One region of the Bradyrhizobium sp. HKCCYLS3077 genome, then DNA from elsewhere that is predicted to be linked to it. Evidence: predicted binding sites of a transcription regulator. Region 1 holds the regulator's gene; each other region holds the start of a gene.
What was found. Region 1 encodes LexA, which represses DNA repair genes until DNA is damaged. Its sites were predicted from a motif close to TGTTCNNNNTGTGTTCNG; they were not measured.
Positions count from the first base shown of each region.

Region 2: a site for LexA is predicted at 2,815-2,832, ahead of ACQR0Z_RS29245 (DNA recombination protein RmuC). Genes of this name have one in related genera too.
Region 3: a site for LexA is predicted at 3,074-3,091, ahead of ACQR0Z_RS26140 (ribonuclease T2 family protein). Genes of this name have one in related genera too.

Region 1 is NZ_JBNPTH010000004.1:53,009-57,592, forward strand. Features, by position in the region: gene ACQR0Z_RS16445 (ComEC/Rec2 family competence protein) at 1-606, shown strand, start outside; gene ACQR0Z_RS16450 (hypothetical protein) at 1,168-1,605, opposite strand; gene lexA (transcriptional repressor LexA) at 1,887-2,588, opposite strand; gene ACQR0Z_RS16460 (molybdopterin molybdotransferase MoeA) at 2,796-4,007, opposite strand; gene ACQR0Z_RS16465 (alpha/beta fold hydrolase) at 4,129-4,584, opposite strand, start outside.
Region 2 is NZ_JBNPTH010000008.1:176,446-181,029, forward strand. Features, by position in the region: gene ACQR0Z_RS29235 (hypothetical protein) at 1-127, shown strand, start outside; gene ACQR0Z_RS29240 (AmpG family muropeptide MFS transporter) at 129-1,508, opposite strand; gene ACQR0Z_RS29245 (DNA recombination protein RmuC) at 1,552-2,784, opposite strand; gene def (peptide deformylase) at 2,954-3,481, shown strand; gene fmt (methionyl-tRNA formyltransferase) at 3,619-4,554, shown strand.
Region 3 is NZ_JBNPTH010000007.1:17,285-21,868, reverse strand. Features, by position in the region: gene ACQR0Z_RS26155 (outer membrane protein) at 1-326, shown strand, start outside; gene ACQR0Z_RS26150 (cold-shock protein) at 571-786, opposite strand; gene ACQR0Z_RS26145 (23S rRNA (adenine(2030)-N(6))-methyltransferase RlmJ) at 1,039-1,899, opposite strand; gene ACQR0Z_RS26140 (ribonuclease T2 family protein) at 2,329-3,033, opposite strand; gene ACQR0Z_RS26135 (hypothetical protein) at 3,141-3,620, opposite strand; gene ACQR0Z_RS26130 (hypothetical protein) at 3,788-4,093, shown strand; gene ACQR0Z_RS26125 (DUF3617 domain-containing protein) at 4,192-4,584, shown strand, end outside.

The DNA.
Region 1 (4,584 bases):
CGCACGCCGCTGCGCTGGTCGGGCGCGGTGCTGCTGGCGGCGGCCGCGGCCTGGGCCGTCGTGACGCCGCAGCCGGACATTCTCGTCTCCGGCGATGGGCGTGCCGTGGCCGTCCGCGGCCGCGATGGACGCCTGCATGTGATGCGCAGCGGCAAGGACGTGTTCGTCACCAAGGAATGGCTCGCGGCCGACGCCGACGCGCGGCTGCCTGCCGAGTCGTCGCTCAGTGACGGCGTGTCCTGTGACGAACAAGGATGCGTGGTCGCCATGGCCGACGGCCGCATCGTCGCGCTGACCTTGCGCGCGGACGCCCTCGCCGACGATTGCGCCCGCGCTGCGCTGGTGGTGACGGCGCGCTCCGCCCCAAAATCCTGCCAGGCCGCTGTGATCGACCGTCCGCGGCTGCAGCAGCAGGGCGCCTTGATGCTCGTGCAGAGCGGCAAGGGGTTCGCCGTTACGCCGGCGCGCGCCGACGGCACCGGCCGGCCGTGGTGGCCGGCGCCGGCCGAGGCCAGCGAGTTCGAGGCGACACTGACGCCGCGCGCGTCACCGTCGCGCGCGCAGGACGCGACGCCGCCGGAGATGGAGCAGGGTGGTGAGGATTAGGCTGGCGCCCACGCCACCGCTGCAGCGTCCCAATCCCTGCCCTGGAGGCGAGCACCAGGACACAGCCAGAGCATGAAGTCGATCGAGCCCATCATGCTCTCATTGACGATTGGGACAAAGTTTCGCCGGCTGCTCTGCGCGACAGTCGTCGACTGCCTATGATGACGCTGGCAAGGCACCGCGACATCGGTCTCACCCTCCCCTGGAGGGGGAGGGTCGATCGCGCGCGAAGCGGGCGAGCGGGGTGGGATGAAGCCGCGGGCGCCGGTGCAAGTGGAGAGATCACCCCACCCGGCTCATACGCGCTTTGCGCCTATGAGCCGACCCTCCCCCTCCAGGGGAGGGTGAACGAGCGCGGGGCCGCCAGATGCGATTCTGTAGAAGCACATCATGGCCAGTGCGGTCGTTAGGATGGGCGATTCCACGATTCACAGACGCCAACGGCACCGCAATCGTCAGAGCTGGCTGAGAGCCGTCCGACGGTTGCAGTGTCGCGTGCGATCCGGAACGACGAATGCGGATGCGATCCGCTCGTCGCGTGACCTAGGTGATGCCTACCGGTCAGGTGATGCTGATGCGGCGGATCGGCGTCGGCTGCTGTGCCGGCACGTCTTCCGCGATGTCACGACGCTCGCCGGGCTGCTTGCTGACCGGCAATTGCAGCACGGTGACGCGCTGGCCTTCGCAGAGCTGAGTCACCAGCACGTGGCGTCCATCCGCGAACTCGATCGCGTCGTGATGGCGGTCGGGAATGTGCTTCTCGATGGTGTTGAACTTGGCGACGCGCTCGCGGATCGTGCGGGTCCACAGCCAGCGGCTGTCGTAGCGGACGTCCTCGGCAAAGGCGAGCTCGGTGCCGGGCAGCATGCAGACCGCGACGGTCGGCTCGCTTTCCAAGGCGAAGCCGCGGGTCGCGGTGCCGCGGAACGTCGTCGAGATCAGCGTCTCGCCGACTTTGGCGGGACGGGAGGCAACGGCATGGAGGCTGTAGTCACACATCGGATCGCTCCTCGTTCAGAGATAGCTGACCCACGCTCCCCCCGGACAGGCGCAGGCCTCTATCAGAGTGGACATCGGGAGCGATGTTAGCGCGCGCTTCGCGGCAATTCTGCGCTGATCTGCAGTGCGCGCGGGCGCTGCCGATCACAAGCGTTTGAGTGTGCCGCGCTGCACATCATGATGTGCATTCTCAACTGACTCATAAATAGGCGGCCGCGAGTCCGGGCGGCTCACACCGCCGATCTGCTGGGCAGATCCGGCGGCCTCGCAGACGCCGGGACTCAGTACTTCCGGTACAGCCCGACCAGCTTGCCCTGGATCTTCACCCGGTTGGGCGGCAGGATGCGCACCTCATACGCCGTGTTGGCCGGCTCCAGGGCGATCGACGCGCCGCGGCGGCGGAAGCGCTTCAAAGTCGCTTCCTCGTCGTCGATCAGCGCCACGACGATGTCGCCGGTGTCAGCGGACTCGTTGCGCTGGATCAGCGCCATGTCGCCGTCGAGGATGCCGGCGTCGACCATCGAATCGCCGCGGACTTCGAGCGCGTAGTGCTCGCCATTGCCGAGCATGTCGGCCGGCACGCTGATGGTGTGGCTGCGCGTCTGCAGCGCCTCGATCGGCGTACCCGCGGCAATCCGGCCCATCACCGGCACCGCGACGGGACGCTCGCCATCGTCGAGCGCCGGCGTCGAGGTGCGCACCTTGCCGAGATTGCCCTCGATCACCGACGGCGTGAATCCGCCGCGCCGGTTGTTGGCGGCCTGCGAGAGCTCGGGCAGCTTGATCACCTCGATCGCGCGGGCGCGATTGGGCAGCCGGCGGATGAAGCCGCGCTCTTCGAGAGCTGTAATCAGCCGATGGATGCCGGACTTGGAGCGCAGGTCGAGCGCATCCTTCATCTCGTCGAAGGACGGCGGCACGCCGGCTTCCTTGAGCCGTTCGTTGATGAACCGCAGAAGTTCGTACTGTTTGCGCGTCAGCATCTCGACCTGGTCCCCGGTTGGTTGTCGTCCGAAGTTCTCAAGAGCTCTTGCGTCCCAGAGCCCAACTGGACGACCGTCATTCACGTCACCCGCAACATACTAAAAACAAATCATGAACGGACACTATCTGTTCGATGTGTGTTCTGCAATCCTAAAAATATGATGAATGGACCGAGCTTTACCGGAGGAAGCCCACCCACCGACGCCTCACCTGGGCAGGCGCAGGATCTCGCAAGGGCTGCCTGCGGGAGCCTTCGGCGCGAAGGCCGGACGGATCACCAGCGCCTGCGAAAGCGCGAGATTCCCGAGCAGAGACGAATCCTGCTGGTTCACCGGCGTGGCGATCAGCGTGCCGTCGGGGCGCTCTTCCAACTGCGCGCGCAGATAGTCCTCGCGTGAGTCGTTCGGCCCGAGTTCGCGGCCGAGCAGGGCGGTCTCGCGCGGCGGCGCGACCTCCTCGCGCCCGAGCAGGGCACGAATCAGCGGCACCAGGAACAGGATGGCGCAGACATAGGACGACACCGGGTTGCCCGGCAGGCCGATCACCCTCATGCCGCCGAGCCGGCCGTGCATCATCGGCTTGCCCGGCCGCATCGCGATCTTCCAGAACGCCATCTCGACGCCCTCGGCCTCCAGGGCCTGCTTGACCAGATCATGGTCGCCGACCGAGGCGCCGCCGGTGGTGATCAGGATGTCGGCTCCAGACTCGCGCGCCCGGCGGATACCGGCCACGGTGGCCTCCATCGTGTCGACGGCGATGCCGAGATCGATCGGCTCGGCACCCTCGCTACGCACCAGCGCCCGCAGCGCATAGCCGTTGGAATAGACGATCTGGCCGGGACCGGGCTCTGAGCCCGGCATCACCAGTTCGTCGCCGGTCGCGAGCAGCGCCACCTTCGGCCGCCGCCGCACCGGCAGCGCCGGATGATTCATGCTGGCCGCCAGCGACAGGTCGCGGTCGCTGAGCCGGCGTCCGGCCTTCAGCAGCACCATGCCCTGATGGAAGTCGACACCCGCGGGGCGGATGTGCCGGCCCTTGATGGCCGCCTCGTTGAGGACCACATGGCCGCCCTCCGCGGTCGTATCCTCCTGGATGACGACCGCATCGGCGCCCTCCGGCACGACGCCGCCGGTGAAGATGCGCGCCGCCTCGCCAGCGCCGACCACGCGATCGAACGGCCGCCCGGCCGCGACCTCGCCGATCACCTTGAGCTTGGCGCCAGGCCTGTCGGCATCGGCCGCCCGCAGCGCGTAGCCGTCCATCGCCGACATCGCCTCCGGTGGCTGCGTCCGCAGTGCCGCCAGGTCGCGCGCCAGGATGCGGTGGAATGCCTCGTCCAGCCCGACCATCTCCTCAGGCAGCGGCTCGGCGCCGGCAAGCACCGCGGACAACGCATCGGACACCGGCATCAAGGCCATCAGAGTTCCTTTGGAAGGAGGCGGACGAGTCGAGGGAGTCGCGTTCTAACCGAACGCGCAGGGCGGGGCCAAGGGGCCATTCCGACCGGTGCCTTGGGGAGCAGCCTCGCGCGGGGCGCTCTCACAATGTGGCGAGAAACCTCGTGATCAGTCCGGTGACCTCCGCGGGCTGTTCGAGGCTCGGCAGATGCGCAACACCGGTGATCCCGTGACCGGCCGCGTTCGGCGTCGTCGCAGCAAGCAATCGGCTTCGCTCCTGGATATGAGGAAAGTCGAGGTCGCCCCAGATCACGAGCGCCGGCGCGGTGATCTCGCCGAGGCGCGGGAAGGCAGGTGTCACGTCGAGACTTGCGCCCACCGGCGCTGCGCGCAGCGCGGCGGCGTTCTTCTGCAGAAACATGTCGCGCAACTCGCCCGATACGCGCCCATTAGGTGCGAGCGGACCGTCGAGCCAGAGATGCGCCTTGAGCATGCTGACGCGGTCCCAATCGCGTGCCGCCTCTGCTGCGGCGACATCGCGCAGCAGCGCCGTGATGGCCGGTGGGTAGACCGGCTCTGGCGCTCCGCTTATCGAGGG
Region 2 (4,584 bases), on a different contig from region 1:
ACAGGAAGGCGACGACATCTTCATCGAGATGGACATTCGGTGCGAGGCAGTGAAGCCGGCCTGCGACTCTGTCGCCGCGGAGTTCGAGCGTGTGAACGACAAGGTGCGGCAAGACCTGAAGCGTTAACTCAGACGCGGCTTTGCAAACCATCGAAATGTCCGCGCCGCTGCAGCCAGGCGAGCAGCACGAGACTCGGGACCGCCACCAGCACGCAGATCACGAAGAACAGCGGCCAGCCGGTCGCCTTCGCGACGTAGCCCGCGCCTGCTGACAGATAGGTGCGGCCGACCGCAGCGAGCGCGGTGAGCAGCGCATACTGGGTCGCGGTGTGCAGCGGGTTCTTACACAGTGCCGAGAGATAGGCGACGAAGATCACCGTGCCGATCGCACTGGTGAAGTTCTCCGCCGAGATCGCCAGTGCCAGCGCCCACTGATTGACGCCGACGATCGCGAGCCAGGAAAACGACAGGTTCGCCAGCGCCTGCACCACACCGCCGATCCAGAGGCTCGTGGCGAGCGAATAGCGCCGCGCGACGAACCCGCCGGCAAAGCCGCCGGCGAGCGTGGCGGCGAGGCCGACGCCCTTCACGATCGCGGCGTAGTCGACCTTGGTGAAGCCGAGGTCGATCACGAACGGCGCGGTCATCGTGCCGGAGAAGGCGTCGGTGAACTTGAACAGCACGACGAAGGCGAGCGCGGCCAGCGCATCGCGGCGGCCGAGGAATTCGACGAACGCGCCGGCGGCAGCCTGGGCCACGCGAGTGAGGGCGGTGTCCGCACCCATCGCAGCTTCGGCCTGCTTTGACTGCGCCGGCTCAGTCGCGGCCAGCGCCGTGATGGTGCCGATCAGCACCAGCGCCGCCATCACGATGTAGCCCCACATCCAGGACGACGGGCGCGTCAGCCCCGAGCTCTCGAACGCGCTGACCACGACGAGCGCCCCGGCGGTCGAGACCAGCATACCGATGCGATAGGCCGCGACATAGGCCGCCATGCCGGCGGCCTGCTCGCTCTCCGGCAGGCTCTCGACACGGAACGCATCGACCACGATGTCCTGGGTCGAGGAGGTCGCGGCGACCAGCAGCGCGGCCAGCGCCACCATGAACGGCGCGTGCGCCGGGTCGGTCAGCGCCAGCAGCATGATGGCGCCGATCAGCAGGAGCTGCGCGAACACCAGCCAGCCGCGGCGGCGCCCGAACGCGCGCGTCAGCAGCGGCACGTGCAGCGCGTCGACCAGCGGTGCCCACAAGAACTTCAGCGTATAGGGCGTGCCGACCAGCGCGAACAGTCCGATGGTTCCGAGATCGACGCCGAGCTCGCGCATCCAGATCTGCAAAGTCGAGCCCGACAGCGCCAGCGGCAGGCCGGAGGAGAAGCCGAGGAACAGCACCACGAGCACGCGCGGCTGCAGGTAGACGGCCATGCTCTCGCGCCAAGTCGGAGTGGGCTTGGCGTCAGGCTTTGCAGCGTTCGCTGTGAGGTCGGAGGTCGCGTCGGGTGCGGTCATGACCGGGTGGTAGCAGATTTGCGCGGCTGTCGCGACGCCGCCATCACTCCCCCGCCTGCATCCGTCCCGCCAGCGGAAACAGGTCCGGCGTCGTGCCCGTGCCCGGCGCGATCCGCGGCGAGTCCAGCGGCGCATCCTGCTTGCTGAAATCCAGTTCTTCGATCCGGGCGGCGCGCTTCTCGATCTTGTCGGCGGAGATCAGGATCTGGCGGATGTCCTCGCCCACGTCGCCGAAATGCTTTTGCAGCTTGAGCACGCGGTCGCGCAGGCGGCTGAGATCGTCGCCGAGGTGAATGACCTCGTTGCGGATCTGGTCGGCGGCGTCGCGGATGCGGGCATCCTTCATGATCTGCTGCATGACCTGGATCGCGAGCATCAGCAGCGATGGCGATACCAGCACGATTCGCGCGCGATAGGCCTTCTGGATGACGTCGTCGAAGCCGTCATGGATCTCGGCATAGACCGACTCGGACGGCACGAACATCAGCGCCGTGTCCTGCGTCTCGCCGACGACGAGATACTTCTCGGCGATGTCGTTGACGTGACGCAGCACGTCGGTGCGCAGGCGCTGCGCGGTGGCGCGTTTCTCCTCGTCGGTCTCCGCCTCGTGCAGCGCGGTCACGGCCTCCAGCGGAAATTTTGCGTCGATGCACAGCGGCCTGGTGTCGGGCAGGAACACCACGCAGTCCGGCCGCTTGCCGCTGGCGAGCGTGTACTGGAACGCGTAGCTGCCCTTCGGCAATCCGTCCTGCACGATCGCCTCCATCCGCGCCTGGCCGAAAGCGCCGCGCGACTGCTTGTTGGCGAGCACGTCGCGCAGCGTAGAGACCTGCGTGGTGAGCTCGCTGAGATCACGATGCGCATTGTCGATGATGCCGAGCCGTTCGTGCAGCACCCGCAACGAATCCATGGTGTGCCGCGTGGTCTGCTCCATCGACTGGCCGACCCGATGGGTGACGGCGTCGAGCCGCTCGTTGACGCTGCGGGCGAGATCCACCTGCCGGCCGGCGAGCAGTTGCGCCATCGCATCGACCCGGCCGGAGGCCTCGCTCTGCACCCGGATCATCTCGCCGAACCGCTGTTCGATCTCCTCGGTGCGCATCGCCTGCCGGGCGGCAAGCTCCGCGCTCCGCCGTCCGGAGCGGGCCAGCGCCAGGCCGATCATCACGAGCAGCAGCAGCACCAGCACGCCGAACCCGATCAGCGCGTCGCTGGCGCGGACGGGCAGGTCGCCGATCATGACGACGACAGGATTGAGGGATTGGCTGGCGGTCATCACCCCCGTCTATCCGATTCGCAAACCGTCGCGAACGAAGAGAGAACATTTATGGTTAAGGGCGGGTTAAAAAGTATGGTTAACGGATCGTTGAAATTCATGGTTAGCGAAGTCTTAACCGCGCGTCCTCACATTGACCGCGCCTGCTCCGGGGCTTAAATCGCGCGCCATGTCCCTTAGAGAAATCATCATCCTGCCCGACAGACAGTTGCGGCTGGTGTCCAAGCCTGTCGAGAAGGTCACGCCGGACATCCGGCAGCTGGTCGACGACATGTTTCAGACCATGTACGACGCGCCCGGCATCGGGCTGGCGGCGATCCAGGTTGCGCAACCCCTGCGCGTCATCACCATGGATCTGGCCAAGCCGGATTCCGGCGGCGAGACCAAGCGCGAGCCGCGCGTGTTCATCAATCCCGAGATCATCGCCAAGTCAGATGAGCTGTCGGTGTATGAGGAAGGCTGCCTGTCGATCCCCGAATATTACGAGGAGGTCGAGCGGCCGGCGCGGGTGCGCGTCCGCTTCACCGATCTCGACGGCGTGGTCCGCGAGGAGGACGCGGAGGGGCTCTACGCCACCTGCATCCAGCATGAGATCGACCATCTCAACGGCGTGCTGTTCATCGACTACCTGTCGAAGCTCAAGCGCGACCGCGTCATGAAGAAGTTCACCAAGGCCGCCAAGCGCGCCGGCGAGTAACGATCAACTCTCTCCTTCGTCATGCCCGGGCTTGACCCGGGCATCCACGTCTCGCCGCTTGTCTTGGTCGCGACGTGGATGGCCGCGACAAGCCCGGCATGACGGCGGAGTAGAGGCTTTGCAGGGTCTCCGACCACATGCCGCTTCGCCTGATGTTCATGGGCACGCCGGATTTCGCCGTGCCGACCCTGCTCGAGCTCGCCGGCCACGGCCACGAGATCGTGGCCGTTTATACGCGTGCGCCGAAGCCCGGCGGTCGCCGTGGTCTGGCGCTGGTGCCGACGCCGATCGAGACCGAGGCGCGCCGGCTCGGCATCCCCGTGCTCACGCCGAAGACGCTGAAGACCGAGGAGGCCTTGGCCGAATTCCGCGCGCACGAGGCCGATGCCGCCGTTGTCGTGGCCTATGGCATGATCCTGCCGCAGGCGATCCTCGATGCGCCGAAACTCGGCTGCTACAACCTGCACGCTTCCCTGCTGCCGCGCTGGCGCGGCGCCGCGCCGATCAACCGCGCCATCATGGCGGGCGATGCCGAGAGCGGCGTGATGGTGATGAAGATGGATGTCGGGCTCGACACCGGCGACGTCGCGATGGCCGAGCGCCTCGCCATCACCGACGCGATGACCGCGTCGGACCTGCACGATCGTCTGTCCCGCATCGGCGCCGACCTGATGGTGCGCGCCATGTCCGCACTGGAGCGCGGCGGTCTGACGCTGACCAGGCAGGCCGAGGACGGCGTGACCTATGCAGCCAAGATCGAGAAGGCCGAGGCGCGGATCGACTGGGCGAAGCCGGCGCACGCCGTGCTGCGTCACATCCACGGCCTGTCGCCGTTCCCCGGCGCCTGGAGCGAGGTCGTGTTGGACGGCGAGGCGGTGCGCCTCAAGATCCTGCGCTGCGCGCTGGCCGGTGGTGCGGGCGAGCCGGGCACCGTCCTCGACGATCATCTCACCATCGCCTGCGCCGGCGGCGCCATCCGCATCACCGAGCTGCAACGCGCCGGCAAGGGCCCGATGAAGGCCGCGGATTTCCTGCGCGGCACGCCTGTCGCGCCAGGCCTGCGCTTCGGTTGACCTTCTCAGCTCGTCATGCGCGGGCTTGAC
Region 3 (4,584 bases), on a different contig from region 1:
ACACCTTCGCGCCGTGGAAGTTCTCCAACCCGTGGTTCGGCACCCTGCGGGGCCGCGCCGGCTACGCCTTCAACAACATCCTGTTCTACGGCACCGGCGGTCTCGCCTTCGGCTCGTTGCGCGCGGAGACCTTCGGCCTGTCGGAATCGCACACCACGGTCGGCTGGACGCTCGGCGTCGGCACCGAGGTCGGCCTCGCGCAGAACTGGAGCGCCAAGATCGAGTATCTCTATGTCGATCTCGACAGCAGCAATTTCGTGATCACGGGGGCGAAGAACGACTATCGGACGGGACTGGTGCGCTTGGGCATCAACTTCCGGTTCTGATGGCAAGACTGGATAGGAAGAAGAAACGTCGAACGACAACCTCCCGGCCGCTCGCGCGGCCGGGATTTTTTTGTTGTCGCCGTCGCTGGCGCACGCGCGTGACCCCGCAGCCTGTCCGCATGGATCGCGCGGGCAAGCGTCGGCTGCACGGCCGTCAGCTTTCGAGAGTCGGATCGATTGACGTCGGAGTGCGCCCGCTACGACCGGCTGCGCCGAAGCGCCGCGACGATCGCCCGGGCCTCCGTCAAGACGACAGCACCAGGTTCACCGCTTTCGGTCCCTTGCCCTTCTTGTCGGGCTCGACCTCGAAACTGATACGCTGTCCCTCGGTCAGGTCCTTCAGGCCCGCGCGCTCCACCGCCGTGATGTGCACGAACACGTCGCGTCCACCGTCGTCCGGCTTGATGAAGCCGTAGCCGCGCTCACCATTGAAGAACTTGACCGTCCCAGTCATGGCCATCGGGAAACTCCTCCCCCGCAATGCTTCCTCCACTGCGCGCCCTGCGCAGCGTCCGACCGGACATCACTTTGATCGGAAAGCGTTGGCCACCTTAACGACCGGCGCTCGTCGCGCCGGATCGTCGGTACTTATTAGGCCTTGATCACCCCGCCGCAACCATTCGCGGAAGCGGAACGTAAAGCCAGTCTTACAATCAGACACAATAATACGGTTCCGCGTCCGTTGACCATGGCTTTTCGAGGTATACAGGCTTCAACCTTTGGGGATTTCCAGCCGGAAGCGTGCGGCGCCGCCCTGGCCGAGCGGCCGCTGCAACTCCTGCATGATGAGCTTCAACTCATCATGCAATGTCCAGGGAGGGTTGACGATCAGCAGTCCCGTCGAGGTCAGCGCCTCCCCCTCGATTTGCGGTGCAACGCTGAACTCGAGTCGCAACAGCTTGCCCGCCGGCTTGGAGCTACCTACCAGCTCTGCGACACGATCGGTCAGTTCCTCGGTCGCGCGGCGGGTCTTGGCGGGATACCACAGCACATAGATACCGGTCGGCCACTTCACATAGGCTGCGGCGAAGCGCTCGGCGAGCCGCGCGAACTCATCCTTGGCCTCGAAGGCCGGATCGATCAGCACCACGCCGCGGCGCTCGTTCGGCGGCACGAAGGCGGGCAGGGCGACCCAGCCGTCGAGATCGACGACGCGGGCCTGCGTGTCGCGCCGCAGTGCGTCGATCAGCTGCTTGCGCGGCACGGGCGCCAGCTCGCACAGGGTCATGCGGTCCTGCGGCCGCAGCAGCGCGCGTGCGATCAGCGGCGAGCCGGGATAGGCGACGAGCTCGGCTTTCGGATTGAACGATCTGACGATGTCGAGATATGGCGACAACAGTGCATAGGCCGGCTCGGACAGCCGCGCCTGCAGCAGCCGTGCGATGCCGGTGAGATATTCGCCGCTGCGCGTGGCCTCGTCGCCGGTGAGATCATAGAGGCCGGCGCCGGCATGGGTGTCGATCACCCGGAATGCCGCCGGCTTCTCCTGGAGGTAGACCAGGATGCGCGTCAGCACGATGTGCTTGATGACGTCGGCAAAGCCGCCGGCGTGAAAGGCGTGTCGGTAGTTCATGCCGCACGGGTTACGCCGTTCCGCGCCAAAAGGGTACCCCGTCGATGCGCGAGCCGGGAGGACCAGAGCATGATGTGTTTCCACGGAATCGCATCTGGCAACTCGCGCACGTTCCCGATGCCACAGCGCCCAGCTGGAGGTCATCCACGCTGTCACCCTCCCCTGGAGGGGGAGGGTCGGCTCATAGGCGCGAAGCGCGTGTGAGCCGGGGTGGGGTGATCTTTCCACTTGCACCGGTCTCCACGGCCTCACCCCACCCCGCTCGCCCGCTTCGCGTGCGAGCGACCCTCCCCCTCCAGGGGAGGGTGAGACTGAGAGCGCGGCGCCTTTGCATCGTCATCATCGGCAGTTGGCGAACGTCGTGCAGAGCTGACGGCGGTCCGCGTTCCAATCGTCAGTGAGGGCAAGCCGCCGCTCGCCGCGTCCGAACTAGCCGCCGCGCACCGGCGGCATGTTGACCTCGTCGCGCCGGCAGGCCTGGCGGTCGACCTCGTCGCAGCTGCGGAATTCCAGATCCTTCGACAGGCAGATGCGAACCTCGCTGAGCCGGGTGCGGTTGCAGGTCACGGCTATGCCCGACGTCGTGAGCTTGGGATTGGCCTTGATGAAGGCGTCCTCGACCGCCGCCGGCGAGACCGTCTTGGCCTGCGCCAGATCGAGAAACTCCGGCGGGATCTTGATCGCGGCGCGCGCTTTGCGGATTGCCTCGAAATAGGCCTTCGCCGACAGGCCGGCGCAGGTGCCGTGCTTGTCCCATTCGTTGTAGATCAGCCCCGGCGCCGGCATCAGGTCGAGCATCGAGGTCATGATGTTGCGCGGCAGGCGCGGCGCCGGCTGCTCGCAATATTCGGGATAGCCGGTCTCATATTGCGGCCACAGCCCATGCACGACGAAGGAGTAGGGCCGGCCGCTGCATTGCTGCGACTTGCTGCCGCGGCCGCCGCGCTCCTCGGCCTCGGCGCAGAACGAGGGCGACCAGGACAGCGACAGCACGTAGAAGTCGAATGCGCCGGGCGCATTCTGACGGCGGTCCTGGGCCCGCACGGGCAGGGCCGCCAGCAGGCAGAGCAGGAGCGTGAGGCAGGCAACCAGTTGGGATACACGGACGGCAGGTCGGCGCAGGCAATCGGACATGGCGGGCTCCCCGGACAATGCCGGGAGGGTAGCAGTCCGCCGGAACATTTCAAGAACAAAAAGGCCGCCCTGGCGGGCGGCCGACTGATTCGGCTGGTGTCAGCGACTCAGGGCTTGGCGGCGCGGCAGGCCGGATTGTAGGCCCAGTTGCGGTCGAGGCCGACGACGCAGAACTCGACGCCCTGGTCATAGCCGGCAAAGCCGCCGTCCTCGATGATCGAGAAATTCACGGTGCGCGCCTTGCCGTCGCTGATCATCACGCTGCCGGTGCAGAAGCGGCGCGGAATGTTGTCCGACTGCCAGGGACGGAAGGCGATCTCATGCACGTTCGCCACGCCGGTGATGGTCAGCGACGAATTCCAGAAGGTGCTTTCCTTCTCCTGGAAGCGCGACACCACGGTCGGAATGGCCGCTTCGCAAGGGGCGACCCGGCCTTCATATTTCGGACCGGACAGCCAGAAATTCATCTCCAGCGGATTGGCGGCCTGGGCCGGAGCGCTCGCGACGAGGCCGGCGAGCAGCGCGCCGCAGGCGGCGCCGAACGTCTTGATGCCGAGCGTCTTAAAGGAGGTGCTGAAGTCGCGCATGGGGCGTCCGCAAGTCTGATCCGGGAGCGTGGACCGTGCCGTGGCGGCCACAGGAGGTCAAGTGCAACGCGGCAACACTCCACGATTAGTCCTGTTAACCCGGGCGCGGTGTTCTTTTCTTGGCCGGACAGGACCTTTAGAATGGCAGCCAGCTCAAGGAGATTGCAATGCGGACGCTGAAGGCCGGACTCGTGAAGACTGCAGGCCTCGCGGCCGTCGGGACGCTGTTGGCGGTCGCATCCGCCCAGGCTGACTATGTGCCGGCCTTCAAGGGCAACGACACCGGCGGCATCATCGCCTATCAGCTGGCCCAGACCACGGATGCGCGCCAGCTCGCAGTGGATCATTGCGCCTCCTACGGCAAGGTCGCGAAGTTCAAGGCTGTCGATGCCCGCTATGGCGGCTATGTGTCGTTCGCCTGCCGCTGGGTACCTTACGGCTCGGCGCAACGGCCGCTGCGGACGCTGTACTGATCTTCGATCCACTGCCGTTCGCTCGATCGACGTTCTCCTAATTGCCATCTTTTGGCGGCATTCGCTCCGGCATCGCGCAACGATCTGGAACGAAGCTGATGACCCGCACCCGCACCGCCCTCGGCCTGTTGGCCTGCTGCCTTCTCAGTGTGGCCGCCAGCCATGAGGCTCGCGCCGTGGACCTGCCGGTCCGCAAGGCGGGGCTATGGGAGCTGAAGATGATGCGGTCCGGCAGCCAGCAGCCGGACGCGACGATGCAGCATTGCACCGACGAGTCGACCGACAAGGAGATGAACAACTTCGCTTCGCCGATGGCGCAGCAGGTCTGCTCCAAGCAGGAGATCCAGAAGACGGCGACCGGCTATGTCAGCGATTCCGTCTGCAATTTCGGTGGCATCAATACGACGTCGCATGCCGACATCACCGGCGACTTCAACTCGGCCTATACGGTGAAGACGATGTCGAAGGTCCAGGGCGGCGCCGCAGGCACG